3 regions of the Symbiopectobacterium purcellii genome follow, and region 3 is predicted to be linked to each of the others. Evidence: predicted binding sites of a transcription regulator. Region 3 holds the regulator's gene; each other region holds the start of a gene.
What was found. The regulator PurR, encoded in region 3, represses purine synthesis genes. The targets are predictions, from matches to a motif close to CANGCAAACGTTTGCNTG.
Positions count from the first base shown of each region.

Region 1 (4,378 bases), 1.1 Mb from region 3:
CGGCGACTGCGTTGGCTGCGTTGCGTCAGGGGCCGATTCATGTCCCTTTGGCTGCGATTGAACAGGGGTTGCGCCGCGCGGCGTTGCCGGGCCGGTTCCAAACGGTGAGCGAACAGCCAACGCTGATTCTGGATGTCGCGCACAATCCCCATGCGGCAGCCTATCTGGCCGGACGATTGGCACAGTTGCCAAAAACCGGCAAAGTGCGGGCGGTGATTGGTATGCTGGCCGATAAAGATATTCCCGGTACGCTGGCACACCTCAAACCCGTAGTGGATGAATGGTATTGCGCCCCGCTGGAAGGACCTCGCGGTGCCAGTGCTGAATTGATAGCGGCACATCTGGACAGCAGTCGGTCGTTTGGCGATGTTGCGGCTGCCTGGCATCAGGCGATGCAAGACGCAGATATGCAGGATATGGTTGTCGTGTGCGGATCTTTTCATACGGTAGCGCATGTGATGGAAGCGCAGGAGGAGAGGGGGTCGAATGGCAAGTAAGTTTCAAAACCGTCTGGTCGGCACCATTATTCTGGTGGCGTTGGGCGTTATTGTGCTGCCAGCGCTGCTGGATGGCAAAAAGAAACATTACGAAGATGAGTTTGCCGCGATTCCTCTGGTGCCAAAACCGGGCGACAGCACGGAGGCCGAATCGCTCCCTTCACTGAACCAGTCGTTGCCCAGCCAGCCGCCGGAAGGGGCACAGCAGGCGATGCAAGGACAGCCGGCTCAGGGCGGTGTGACGGCGCCTGAGGATGACGGTGCCATGCAGGCACCACCGAGCAGTACGCCACCGCCTTCTGCCGCACCGATAGAAATTGCCCCGCCCGCCGTGGCGGCGCGGCCGGTAACGCCTAAAGCTGACGTGAAGCCGGAAACCAAACCCAAGACGAAGCCGGAAATCAAACCGGAAGTGAAGCCTGAGCCGAAACCGGAAAGCAAGCCGGCAACGCCTGCGCCGCAACCCGCAGCGCAACCGGAAGTGAAACCGGAAGCGGCGCCCGCAGGACAAGCCTACGTCGTGCAACTGGGCGCGCTGAAAAATGCGGACAAGGTGAATGAAATTGTGGCCAAGCTGCGCCTGTCGGGATATCGCGCTTATACGGTGCCATCGACACCCGTTGCCGGGGAGATCACTCGCATTTACGTCGGGCCGGATGCGTCAAAACAGAAATTACAGTCCGCCCTTGGCGAACTGCAACAGCTGAGTGGACTGAGCGGGCAAGTCAGGAACTACAGCGCACGTTAAGGGGTACCAGAGGGCTATGTTCACCGAGGTTGTTGGCAAAACCCACTAAATCGGTCATCCCCGCCTACCGCGTCATTACCGTGTAGGCGGGAATCTCTGGCAGAAAAAATGCGTTCATTCTTGCAGGGATCCCCGGCTTTTGCCGAGGATGACGAGGAAGAAAAGTGACTTTGCCAGTGCGCTGCCAGCAAATTCGCCTATCGGTGAAATCGTTGGGAAATAGGCTACGCAAACGTTTTCTTTTTCTGTTAGAATGCGCCGCGAACAGGATGATGAGCGGCGCTATGCTCTCTTGAATCGGCGGTAATTGTTGTTGGTGCGAGAGAGGTTGTGTTGGCATCGTTCGTGAGTGAGAGAATTCATGGTTTGGGTTGATTACGTCATCATTGGCATTATTGGTTTCTCTGCGCTGGTCAGTTTGATCCGGGGCTTTGTTCGTGAGGCGCTTTCGCTGATCACCTGGGGCAGTGCATTCTTTGTCGCCAGCCATTATTACCCATACCTGTCGGTCTATTTCACGCGTTTTGAAGACGAGCTGGTGCGCAACGGGGTTGCCATCGCCATTCTGTTTATTGCGACATTGATTGTGGGAGCGATCGTCAACTATGTGATAGGTTCACTGGTTGAACGAACCGGGCTTTCAGGCACCGACAGGGTACTGGGCATTTGCTTTGGTGCGCTGCGCGGTGTGTTGATTGTCTCCGCACTGCTGTTCTTTTTGGATACCTTTACCGGTTTTTCACAAAGCGACGACTGGAAACGGTCTCAGCTCATCCCGCAGTTTAGCTATATCATCAGGTGGTTTTTCGACTACCTGCAGAGCACGTCAAGTTTCTTGCCGCAGCACATAGAGCTGCGGTAGCGCTGATGAGGAAAAGACAACATGTGCGGTATTGTCGGTATCGCCGGTTTTACACCGGTAAACCAGTCGATTTATGACGCGTTAACGGTGTTACAGCACCGTGGACAAGATGCCGCAGGCATCGTCACCATCGATCCCATGAACTGCTTCCGCCTGCGTAAGGCGAACGGCCTGGTGAAGGACGTATTTGAGGCGCGTCATATGCAGCGTCTGCAAGGCAATATGGGCGTGGGACATGTGCGTTATCCTACCGCGGGCAGCTCCAGCGCATCGGAGGCCCAGCCGTTTTATGTCAATTCCCCGTTTGGCATCACGCTGGCGCACAACGGTAACCTGACCAACGCTCATGAATTGCGCAAACAGTTGTTTGAGCAAGGGCGTCGCCACGTTAACACCACTTCTGATTCAGAGATCCTGCTTAATATCTTTGCCTGCGAGTTGGATCGTTTTCAGCACTATCCGCTGGATGCCGACAACGTGTTTGCTGCCGTTGCCGCGACCCACAAAATGATTCGTGGTGCTTATGCCTGCGTCGGGATGATCATCGGACACGGTTTGTTCGCTTTCCGCGATCCAAACGGTATCCGTCCGCTGGTGATCGGCAAGCGCGAACTGACCGATGGCCGCATCGAGTATATGGTGGCCTCGGAGAGCGTGGCGCTCGATACCCTTGGCTTTGAGTTCTTGCGTGACGTAGCGCCGGGAGAGGCGGTTTACATCACTGAGAAAGGGCAACTGTTTACGCGCCAGTGCGCCGAAAACCCGAAAAGCAACCCGTGTCTGTTTGAGTATGTCTATTTTGCTCGCCCGGACTCTTTTATCGACAAAATTTCGGTCTACAGCGCCCGCGTGCGCATGGGCCAAAAGCTGGGCGAGAAGATTGCCCGCGTGTGGGAAGATCTGGATATCGATGTAGTGATCCCGATTCCAGAAACCTCCTGCGATATCGCCTTGGAGATTGCGCGCATTATCGATAAACCGTACCGCCAGGGGTTTGTGAAAAACCGCTATGTTGGTCGTACCTTTATCATGCCGGGTCAGGAACAGCGTAAAAACTCGGTGCGTCGCAAATTGAACGCCAACCGCGCTGAGTTCCGCGATAAAAACGTGCTGCTGGTGGATGACTCCATCGTGCGCGGTACCACCTCGGAGCAAATTGTCGAGATGGCGCGTGAAGCCGGTGCACGCCGCGTTTATCTGGCCTCTGCCGCGCCGGAAATTCGTTTCCCTAACGTGTACGGCATTGATATGCCGAGCGCCAATGAGCTGATTGCCCATGGTCGCGAAGTGGAAGAGATTCGCCAGATTATTGGTGCCGACGCCCTGATTTTCCAGGATTTGGACGATTTGATCGCCGCCGCGCGTGAAGAAAACCCGGATATCGTGCAGTTTGAATGCTCAGTATTTAACGGTATCTACGTGACAAAAGATGTCGATCAGGGTTACCTCGACTATCTGGAAGGGTTGCGTAATGACGATGCCAAGGCGTTACGTGGTCAGAACGAAGTCGAAGATCTGGAACTGCATAACGAAGGTTAATGTCATCCACGCTGCCAATTGGCAATGAAAGTGAGAAGGGAGGTGCGTAAGCGCCTCCCTTTGTTGCTTATTGAGCGGGGATAAGGCAAAGTCTGCCCGTTATCCTTTTTGTACAGCGGCATTTCGAGGTTTGGCATGAAACGACTCATTATTGGACTTTCCGGTGCCAGCGGCGCAATTTATGGCGTGCGCCTGTTGCAGGTGTTACAGCCGTTGGCCGACGTGGAAACCCATTTGATCATGAGTCCGGCCGCCCGACAAACGCTGATGCTCGAAACTGATTTTACTGTGCGCGATGTGCAGGCATTGGCGGATGTGGTGCATGACAGCCGTGACATCGCCGCGTCGCTGTCGTCCGGTTCGTTTCGCACCGCAGGAATGGTGATTCTCCCGTGTTCCATCAAAACCCTCTCGGGAGTGGTGCACAGCTACAGCGATAACTTATTGATTCGCGCCGCAGATGTGATACTGAAAGAGCGTCGCCCATTGGTGTTGTGCGTGCGTGAAACCCCGTTGCACCTCGGGCATCTGCGTCTGATGACGGCTGCCGCAGAAATGGGCGCGGTGATCATGCCGCCCGTTCCCGCGTTTTATCACCGTCCGCAAACGCTGCAAGAGGTGGTGGATCAAACCGTCAACCGTGTGCTCGATCAGTTTGATATTGACCTGCCTGAAGCGCTGTTCACACGCTGGCAGGGCAGTTAACCGCGCCTAATCGTAAAAACACACCAA
Region 1 is NZ_CP081864.1:2,993,339-2,997,716, reverse strand. Features, by position in the region: gene folC (bifunctional tetrahydrofolate synthase/dihydrofolate synthase) at 1-497, shown strand, start outside; gene dedD (cell division protein DedD) at 487-1,245, shown strand; gene cvpA (colicin V production protein) at 1,607-2,107, shown strand; gene purF (amidophosphoribosyltransferase) at 2,129-3,646, shown strand; gene K6K13_RS14120 (UbiX family flavin prenyltransferase) at 3,782-4,351, shown strand.
Region 1: a site for PurR is predicted at 1,471-1,488, ahead of cvpA (colicin V production protein). Genes of this name have one in related genera too.

Region 2 (4,378 bases), 2.0 Mb from region 3:
CGTACTTTATGAGGTCCGCTTGCTCTCGCGAGGTCGCTTCTCTTTGTATACGCCATTGTAGCACGTGTGTAGCCCTACTCGTAAGGGCCATGATGACTTGACGTCATCCCCACCTTCCTCCAGTTTATCACTGGCAGTCTCCTTTGAGTTCCCGGCCGAACCGCTGGCAACAAAGGATAAGGGTTGCGCTCGTTGCGGGACTTAACCCAACATTTCACAACACGAGCTGACGACAGCCATGCAGCACCTGTCTCAGAGTTCCCGAAGGCACTAAAGCATCTCTGCTAAATTCTCTGGATGTCAAGAGTAGGTAAGGTTCTTCGCGTTGCATCGAATTAAACCACATGCTCCACCGCTTGTGCGGGCCCCCGTCAATTCATTTGAGTTTTAACCTTGCGGCCGTACTCCCCAGGCGGTCGATTTAACGCGTTAGCTCCGGAAGCCACGCCTCAAGGGCACAACCTCCAAATCGACATCGTTTACAGCGTGGACTACCAGGGTATCTAATCCTGTTTGCTCCCCACGCTTTCGCACCTGAGCGTCAGTCTTCGTCCAGGGGGCCGCCTTCGCCACCGGTATTCCTCCAGATCTCTACGCATTTCACCGCTACACCTGGAATTCTACCCCCCTCTACGAGACTCTAGCTTGCCAGTTTTGAATGCAGTTCCCAGGTTAAGCCCGGGGATTTCACATCCAACTTAACAAACCGCCTGCGTGCGCTTTACGCCCAGTCATTCCGATTAACGCTTGCACCCTCCGTATTACCGCGGCTGCTGGCACGGAGTTAGCCGGTGCTTCTTCTGCGAGTAACGTCAATAAGCAAGGTTATTAACCTTACTGCCTTCCTCCTCGCTGAAAGTGCTTTACAACCCGAAGGCCTTCTTCACACACGCGGCATGGCTGCATCAGGCTTGCGCCCATTGTGCAATATTCCCCACTGCTGCCTCCCGTAGGAGTCTGGACCGTGTCTCAGTTCCAGTGTGGCTGGTCATCCTCTCAGACCAGCTAGGGATCGTCGCCTAGGTGAGCCATTACCCCACCTACTAGCTAATCCCATCTGGGCACATCTGATGGCACGAGGCCCGAAGGTCCCCCGCTTTGGTCTTGCGACGTTATGCGGTATTAGCTACCGTTTCCAGTAGTTATCCCCCTCCATCAGGCAGTTTCCCAGACATTACTCACCCGTCCGCCGCTCGTCACCCAAAGAGCAAGCTCTCCTGTGCTACCGCTCGACTTGCATGTGTTAGGCCTGCCGCCAGCGTTCAATCTGAGCCATGATCAAACTCTTCAATTTAAAGTTTGATTTGCTTCTGCAAGAGAAGCGATGCTCAAAGAATTATTACTGTTAGTTCGTAATGAATTAACTGTTGTTCACTCTTCAAGACTTTTATTTTTTAAGCCCGTAGGCTTTACGATAAAGTCCTGTGAGTGCCCACACAGATTGTCTGATTAATTGTTAAAGAGCGTTGCCACATCAACCGTGGCGCGGGAGGCGTATATTACGCTGCACCGCTGAAAAGTCAACGTTAATTTTTCAATTTCGCGTTCGGCTTTCCTGTTTTACTTCTTACTGTTACCACAACCGCGTGTCGCTGTTGCCGTGTCAGTGGAGGCGCAGTATAGGGATTTCCGCGCAGCCTGCAATAGGTATTTTGAATAAAATTGACTGTTTGCTGAATTCCACAGCAAAACCCCGCTTTATACCCACTTTTGCACAATGTTATCCACAAATGAGATTCTCCCTAAAATTAGACGAGCATCACGCAAACGTTTTCGCTACAATTCTCCCGCGCAAAATTACCGCACAAGAACAGAATAGGAATGCGGTTTTATCCAGATAAAGGATAAAAACAGCAAAACTGCATTCATATACTGTTCTTTTATGCCTATCCAAAGCCAAGGGATACATCACCATGTCACAACCTCGTCCTATCCGCCGCGCTTTACTCAGCGTTTCTGACAAAGCCGGTATTGTCGAATTTGCTCAGGCGCTTTCTCAACGTGGCGTGGAGCTGCTGTCCACTGGCGGTACTGCCCGCCTGTTGGCTGATGCGGGCTTGCCCGTCACTGAAGTGTCCGACTACACGGGCTTCCCAGAGATGATGGATGGTCGCGTTAAAACCCTGCACCCGAAAGTACACGGCGGGATCCTGGGTCGTCGCGGCACGGATGACGCCATCATGGCAGAACATGACATCAGCCCCATCGATATGGTAGTGGTAAACCTCTATCCCTTCGCGCAAACGGTAGCTCGCCCCGATTGCTCCCTGGCTGATGCCGTCGAAAATATCGATATTGGCGGCCCGACCATGGTGCGCTCCGCCGCCAAGAACCATAACGATGTCGCTATCGTGGTAAAAAGCAGTGACTACACTGACATCATCAATGAAATGGATACCAATGCGCACTCTCTGACGTTGGAAACCCGCTTCAATTTGGCGATTAAAGCTTTTGAACACACCGCAGCTTACGACAGCATGATCGCCAACTACTTTGGCACCCTGGTTCCGCCTTACCATGGTGAGACCGATAAGCCGGCCGGCCACTTCCCGCGCACGCTGAACCTGAACTTCATCAAAAAGCAGGATATGCGTTACGGCGAGAACAGCCATCAGCAGGCTGCCTTCTATATTGAAGAGACGCTGAAAGAGGCCTCTGTTGCGACAGCAGAACAGTTGCAGGGCAAAGCACTGTCCTACAACAATATTGCCGACACCGATGCGGCGCTGGAGTGCGTAAAAGAGTTCGCCGAACCGGCCTGCGTTATCGTGAAACACGCCAACCCCTGTGGCGTTGCTATTGGCGAGTCGATTCTGGCGGCCTACGAACGCGCCTACAAAACTGACCCTACCTCTGCGTTTGGCGGCATCATCGCGTTTAACCGCGAACTGGACGAAGCCACCGCGCAAGCGATCATCAGCCGTCAGTTTGTGGAAGTGATCATCGCGCCTTCAGCCAGTGCGGCGGCCTTGAAAGTCACTGCGGCAAAACAGAACGTGCGCGTCCTCATTTGCGGCCAATGGCAGCAACGCGTTTCCGGGTTGGATTTCAAACGCGTCAACGGCGGCCTGCTGGTACAGGATCGCGATCTGGGCATGGTTGATGCGAGCCAACTGCGCGTTGTCACAGCGCGTCAACCGACAGCAACCGAACTGCGCGATGCACTGTTCTGCTGGAAAGTCGCGAAGTTCGTCAAATCCAATGCCATCGTCTATGCCCGTGATAATATGACTGTCGGCATCGGAGCAGGACAAATGAGCCGCGTCTATTCCGCAAAAATCGCGGGCATTAAAGCCGGCGATGAAGGATTGCAGGTTGAAGGCTCCGTGATGGCTTCCGATGCATTCTTCCCGTTCCGTGACGGTATCGATGCCGCCGCCGCCGTTGGCATTACCTGTGTGATTCAGCCGGGGGGTTCCATTCGTGATGACGAGGTTATCACCGCCGCTAACGAACACGGCATTGCTATGATCTTCACCGACATGCGCCATTTCCGCCACTAATTCAGGATATGACACAGATGAACATTTTAATCATTGGTAATGGCGGGCGCGAACATGCGCTGGCGTGGAAAGCCGCCCAGTCGCCGCTGGCAGATAATGTGTATGTCGCGCCCGGCAATGCAGGTACGGCACGCGAACCTGCGCTGCAAAACGTGGCGATCTCCGCTACCGATATTCCGGCGCTGGTTGCTTTTGCCCAGGAAAAACAGATTGGTTTAACCATCGTCGGTCCGGAAGCACCGCTGGTGATTGGCGTGGTTGATGCTTTCCGCGCCGCGGGTCTGACGATTTTTGGCCCGACGCAGGCGGCTGCACAGTTGGAAGGCTCCAAGGCCTTTACCAAAGATTTCCTGGCGCGTCAGCAGATCCCGACCGCGTTCTATCAGAATTTCACCGAGGTTGAGCCTGCGCTGGCCTATGTGCGCAAGCACGGCGCGCCTATCGTTGTAAAGGCTGACGGTCTGGCGGCGGGCAAAGGCGTTATCGTTGCCATGACGCAGGAAGAAGCGGAAAGTGCGGTTCAGGATATGCTGGCAGGCAATGCGTTTGGCGATGCCGGGCACCGTATCGTCATCGAAGAGTTTCTGGAAGGTGAAGAGGCCAGCTTTATCGTCATGGTCGACGGCGATAACGTATTGCCCATGGCCACCAGCCAGGACCACAAACGGGTTGGCGATAAAGACACCGGTCCGAACACGGGCGGTATGGGCGCATACTCTCCCGCTCCGGTGGTGACCGATGAGATTCACCAGCGCGTGATGGATCAGGTGATTTGGCCGACAGTGCGCGGCATGAAGGCGGAAGGAAATACCTATACCGGTTTCCTGTATGCCGGATTGATAATCGATGACGCGGGCCAGCCTAAGGTGATCGAA
Region 2 is NZ_CP081864.1:4,821,499-4,825,876, forward strand. Features, by position in the region: rRNA gene K6K13_RS22415 (16S ribosomal RNA) at 1-1,294, opposite strand, end outside; gene purH (bifunctional phosphoribosylaminoimidazolecarboxamide formyltransferase/IMP cyclohydrolase) at 1,914-3,503, shown strand; gene purD (phosphoribosylamine--glycine ligase) at 3,521-4,378, shown strand, end outside.
Region 2: a site for PurR is predicted at 1,761-1,778, ahead of purH (bifunctional phosphoribosylaminoimidazolecarboxamide formyltransferase/IMP cyclohydrolase). Genes of this name have one in related genera too.

Region 3 (4,378 bases):
TACCGGTTTTGACTGTAGCGGCCTGGTCTATTATGCCTACAAGGATGTGGTGAAAATCCCTATCCCGCGCACCGCCAATGAAATGTATCACTTGCGCGATGCAGCCCCCATCAATAAGGGTGAACTGGAGATTGGCGATCTGGTGTTCTTTCGCATCAACGGTCGCGGCACCGCAGATCATGTCGGCGTTTATCTCGGCAATGGTAAGTTTATTCAGTCACCGCGAACCGGTGCCGATATCAAGATCAGTAAGTTGAGTGAAGACTACTGGCAGGAACACTACATTGGTGCACGTCGCGTGGTGACACCACAAACGATTCGGTGATCGCCAAATCGACATGTTATCGATAATAAAGACCAGGTGATGCCTATGCAGCCTGGTCTTTATTTTAATCGCGATCAGTTCAACACGGCAACAAAGCTAAATACCATGATCATGACTAACGCCCCAACCGTGGTCATTAATGACATTTTAAAATCAGTATTCATTCTATCTCCTTGAAACACAGAAACGCGTAAACGTTGCCGCCGCACCGGATGCTTCGTTGTTTCCTGCACACCAATACCGCAGCACAATGATGCTAAAAGATCATTGTTACACATTTTATAGGGAAAATCTCCGATCCCGGCTGCACTAATTAAATCAATTAACCCTTTCACTTTCGCGGTAAATCAGCCAAAATTCGCAGTTTACCGTGCGCTGCGTCGGTGTCCGAACACGTCATCTTCGATGGGATCAACACGTCCCCTTTAGGTACAAAGTACGTCGGCAGTCTCCTTCTGATATCCTGTTTATACCATCGGAAAGAGAACATTACGCAAAAGCAAACGATTAACAAACTATATACTGCCGTAACAAGTAGGTTCAGGAGTCATGTTTAGATGGCAACGATCAAAGATGTGGCAAAGCGTGCTGGCGTTTCAACAACAACCGTCTCTCACGTCATCAACAAAACACGTTTCGTCGCCGAAGAGACCAAAACGGCCGTGCGGGAAGCCATCAAGGAATTACACTACTCCCCGAGCGCAGTGGCTCGGAGCTTAAAGGTCAATCACACCAAATCCATCGGATTGCTCGCCACTTCGAGTGAAGCGCCCTACTTTGCGGAAATTATCGAAGCGGTTGAAAACAGTTGTTATGCCAAAGGCTACACCCTGATTCTGTGTAACTCGCATAATAACCTGGAAAAACAGCGTGCTTATCTTTCCATGCTGGCGCAAAAACGGGTCGATGGCCTGTTGGTGATGTGTGCGGAATACCCGCCTGAACTATTGAGCATGTTGTCCGATTACCGCAGCATTCCCATGGTGGTAATGGATTGGGGTCAGGCACACAGTGATTTTACGGACACCATTATAGATAACGCCTTCGAAGGGGGATATCTGGCTGGGCGCTATCTGATTGAGCGCGGCCACCGCGACATTGGTGCCATTCCCGGTATTCAGGAACGCAACACGGGCAGCGGACGTTATCTGGGTTTTCTCAAAGCCTTGCAGGAAGCGGATATCACAGTTCGCGATGAATGGATTGTTCAGGGGGATTTCGAGCCGGAATCCGGTTACAAAGCCATGCACCAGATTTTGGCGCAAAAACAGCGCCCGACCGCTATTTTCTGCGGCGGCGACATCATGGCTATGGGCGCTATCTGCGCGGCTGATGAATTGGGGCTACGCGTACCGCAAGATATTTCCGTGATTGGCTACGATAATGTTCGCCATGCACGTTATTTCACCCCAGCCTTAACCACGATCCACCAGCCAAAAGAGCGTTTGGGCCAATCGGCTTTTACCATGCTGCTCGATCGCATCACCAGCAAGCGCGAAGATACACAGATGATTGAGGTTCACCCAACGCTTATCGAGCGTCGCTCTGTGGGTGACGGCCCTTCCCGCGACTACCGCAGTTGATGCTCAAGACGGTTTTCTTATATACCCTAAATAATTCGAGTGACAGGAAGGCGGCAAATGAGCGACAACTCCGTCTGGAACAGATTTGAACAGCGCAAGCGCTGGCCCGAAGGGTGAATCTCAGGGATGAGATTCATTAATCCCGATGAGCTTACTCGGTTAAGTGATTCGGGTGACAAACCTGCCCGGAGCAGATTTGAACGCCGCGTGCGGCGGCCTCGTAAGCGGTGAGGCCCAGGGATGGGCCGAATAATGAGTGCAGACAACGCACCTGCAACGTGAAGTATGACGGGTATAGCACGTTGATTTGTAAATTCTTCATGACTGCATCAATCAATTTTGACTTGTCCTCTGATTGAAGCAGTCATACACTGTTTTTCATTCGGACAATATCCCTACACTTATCCTTATTATAACGAACGCACGACTGCGTATCAGGATATATGCCCCTACGTGTTACTACGTACCGGCGTTGACACTTCATTCCCTCTGGGTATCCAGAGAGTAGACGATGGATGTTATGCCCGCTGCCACTGTGCAACGGGCAAGCATAAACGGCTGCGCACGAATGCAACCGCTTACAATTTGAACAACGGGTAACTTGCCCGTGATTCGAACACGCTGTGTACAAACCGCAGCGTTCGGGTTGATGAGAGACTATCTATGCTGTTCCTTGCAGCGCTGTCTGGCAAGGTTGGGAGAAATTATGAGTTCATCATATGTAGAGGAACTGGCAGAACATAACACGTCCTGGTTCCGGATCGTACACGCGTTATTAGCTATCGCCGATATTAAAATCAATGGTTCACGCCCGTTTGATATCCGGGTACGTAACCCCGATTTCTACAAACGCGTTCTGCGTGAAGGCTCACTGGGGCTCGGGGAAAGCTATATGGACGGTTGGTGGGAGTGCGAGCGTTTAGACTGCTTTTTTCGGCGTATCTTACGTGCAGGGCTTGAGAAAAAAGCCCCCCATCACCTCAAAGACATTTTCCATATTGTCGCTGCACGCTTGATTAACCTGCAATCCCGCAAGCGGGCCTGGATCGTCGGCGAGGAGCATTACGACCTGGGCAACGATCTGTTTAGCCTGATGCTCGATACACATATGCAATATTCCTGCGGCTACTGGAAAGAGGCCACAACCCTTGAGCAGGCGCAACAGGCCAAACTGCGCATGATTTGCGAAAAGCTTCAGCTTCAGCCAGGCATGACACTGTTGGATATTGGCTGTGGCTGGGGCGGGCTTGCCGCTTATGCGGCACGCCATTATGGCGTATCGGTTTACGGCGTGACCATCTCGCGTGAGCAGCAAAAATTGGCTCAGGCACGCTGTAGCGATCTCAATGTCACCATTGAATTGCAGGATTATCGCGACCTTAACCGACATTTCGATCGCATCGTTTCTGTCGGCATGTTTGAGCATGTAGGACCGAAAAACTACGATACGTACTTTCGCGTCGTCAGCAAAAATCTCAAACCCGAAGGGTTGTTTCTACTGCATACCATTGGGGCAAACAAAACCGATTCACAGGTTGACCCCTGGATTAACAAATACATCTTCCCCAACGGCTGTCTGCCCTCCGTACGCCACATTGCCGCACGCAGTGAACCCTATCTGGTGATGGAGGATTGGCATAATTTTGGGGCCGATTACGATAAAACCTTGATGGCCTGGCACGATCGTTTTATCGCCAATTGGCCACAGTTAGCGAACCGTTACTCACCGCGTTTTAATCGTATGTTCCGTTACTACCTGAATGCATGTGCCGGGGCGTTTCGCGCGCGGAACATTCAACTGTGGCAGGTGTTGTTTAGCCCCCAAGGGATTGAAGGCGGCGTGCGTGTAGCGCGCTGATTTCAGTCAGCATAACGCCGTACAGCCAAGGGTGTACGGCATTTTTTATCGCTTTTCAGCTCAGGCGTCAGGCACTCTGCGCGGCATTTGCCGTTACGGCCTCTTGTGCCTGGCGCTGTGCCAGCACACGTTCAACCGTGTCGATCACCGCCTGAGTTTGTGGATCGATTTCAATATTGATCCGGTTTCCCAATCGCTTCTGACCGAGTGTGGTGCGTTGCAGCGTTTCGGGAATCAAATGCACGCAGAAACGGCTGCGTGTCACTTCGCCCACCGTAAGGCTGATACCATCAATCCCGATAAACCCTTTGTGCAGCACATATTTCATCTGCGATTCATCGGCCAGTCGGAACCAGATTTGGTGGTTATTTTCCGAGGTGAGAATTTTAACCACTTCAGCCGTGCACATAATGTGCCCGGACATAACATGTCCGCCGATCTCATCGCCGTATTTTGCGGCACGCTCAATATTCACCAGATCGCCCGGCGTAATATCGCCCAGGTTGGTCAGGCGCAGCGTCTCTTTCATTAAATCAAAACTGACCCGATCGCCATCAATCGCCGTCACTGTCAGGCAACAACCGTTATTGGCAATCGAGGCACCTGTCACCA
Region 3 is NZ_CP081864.1:1,912,897-1,917,274, reverse strand. Features, by position in the region: gene K6K13_RS08975 (C40 family peptidase) at 1-325, shown strand, start outside; gene cydH (cytochrome bd-I oxidase subunit CydH) at 400-660, opposite strand; gene purR (HTH-type transcriptional repressor PurR) at 883-1,908, shown strand; gene cfa (cyclopropane fatty acyl phospholipid synthase) at 2,615-3,766, shown strand; gene K6K13_RS08955 (riboflavin synthase subunit alpha) at 3,834-4,378, opposite strand, start outside.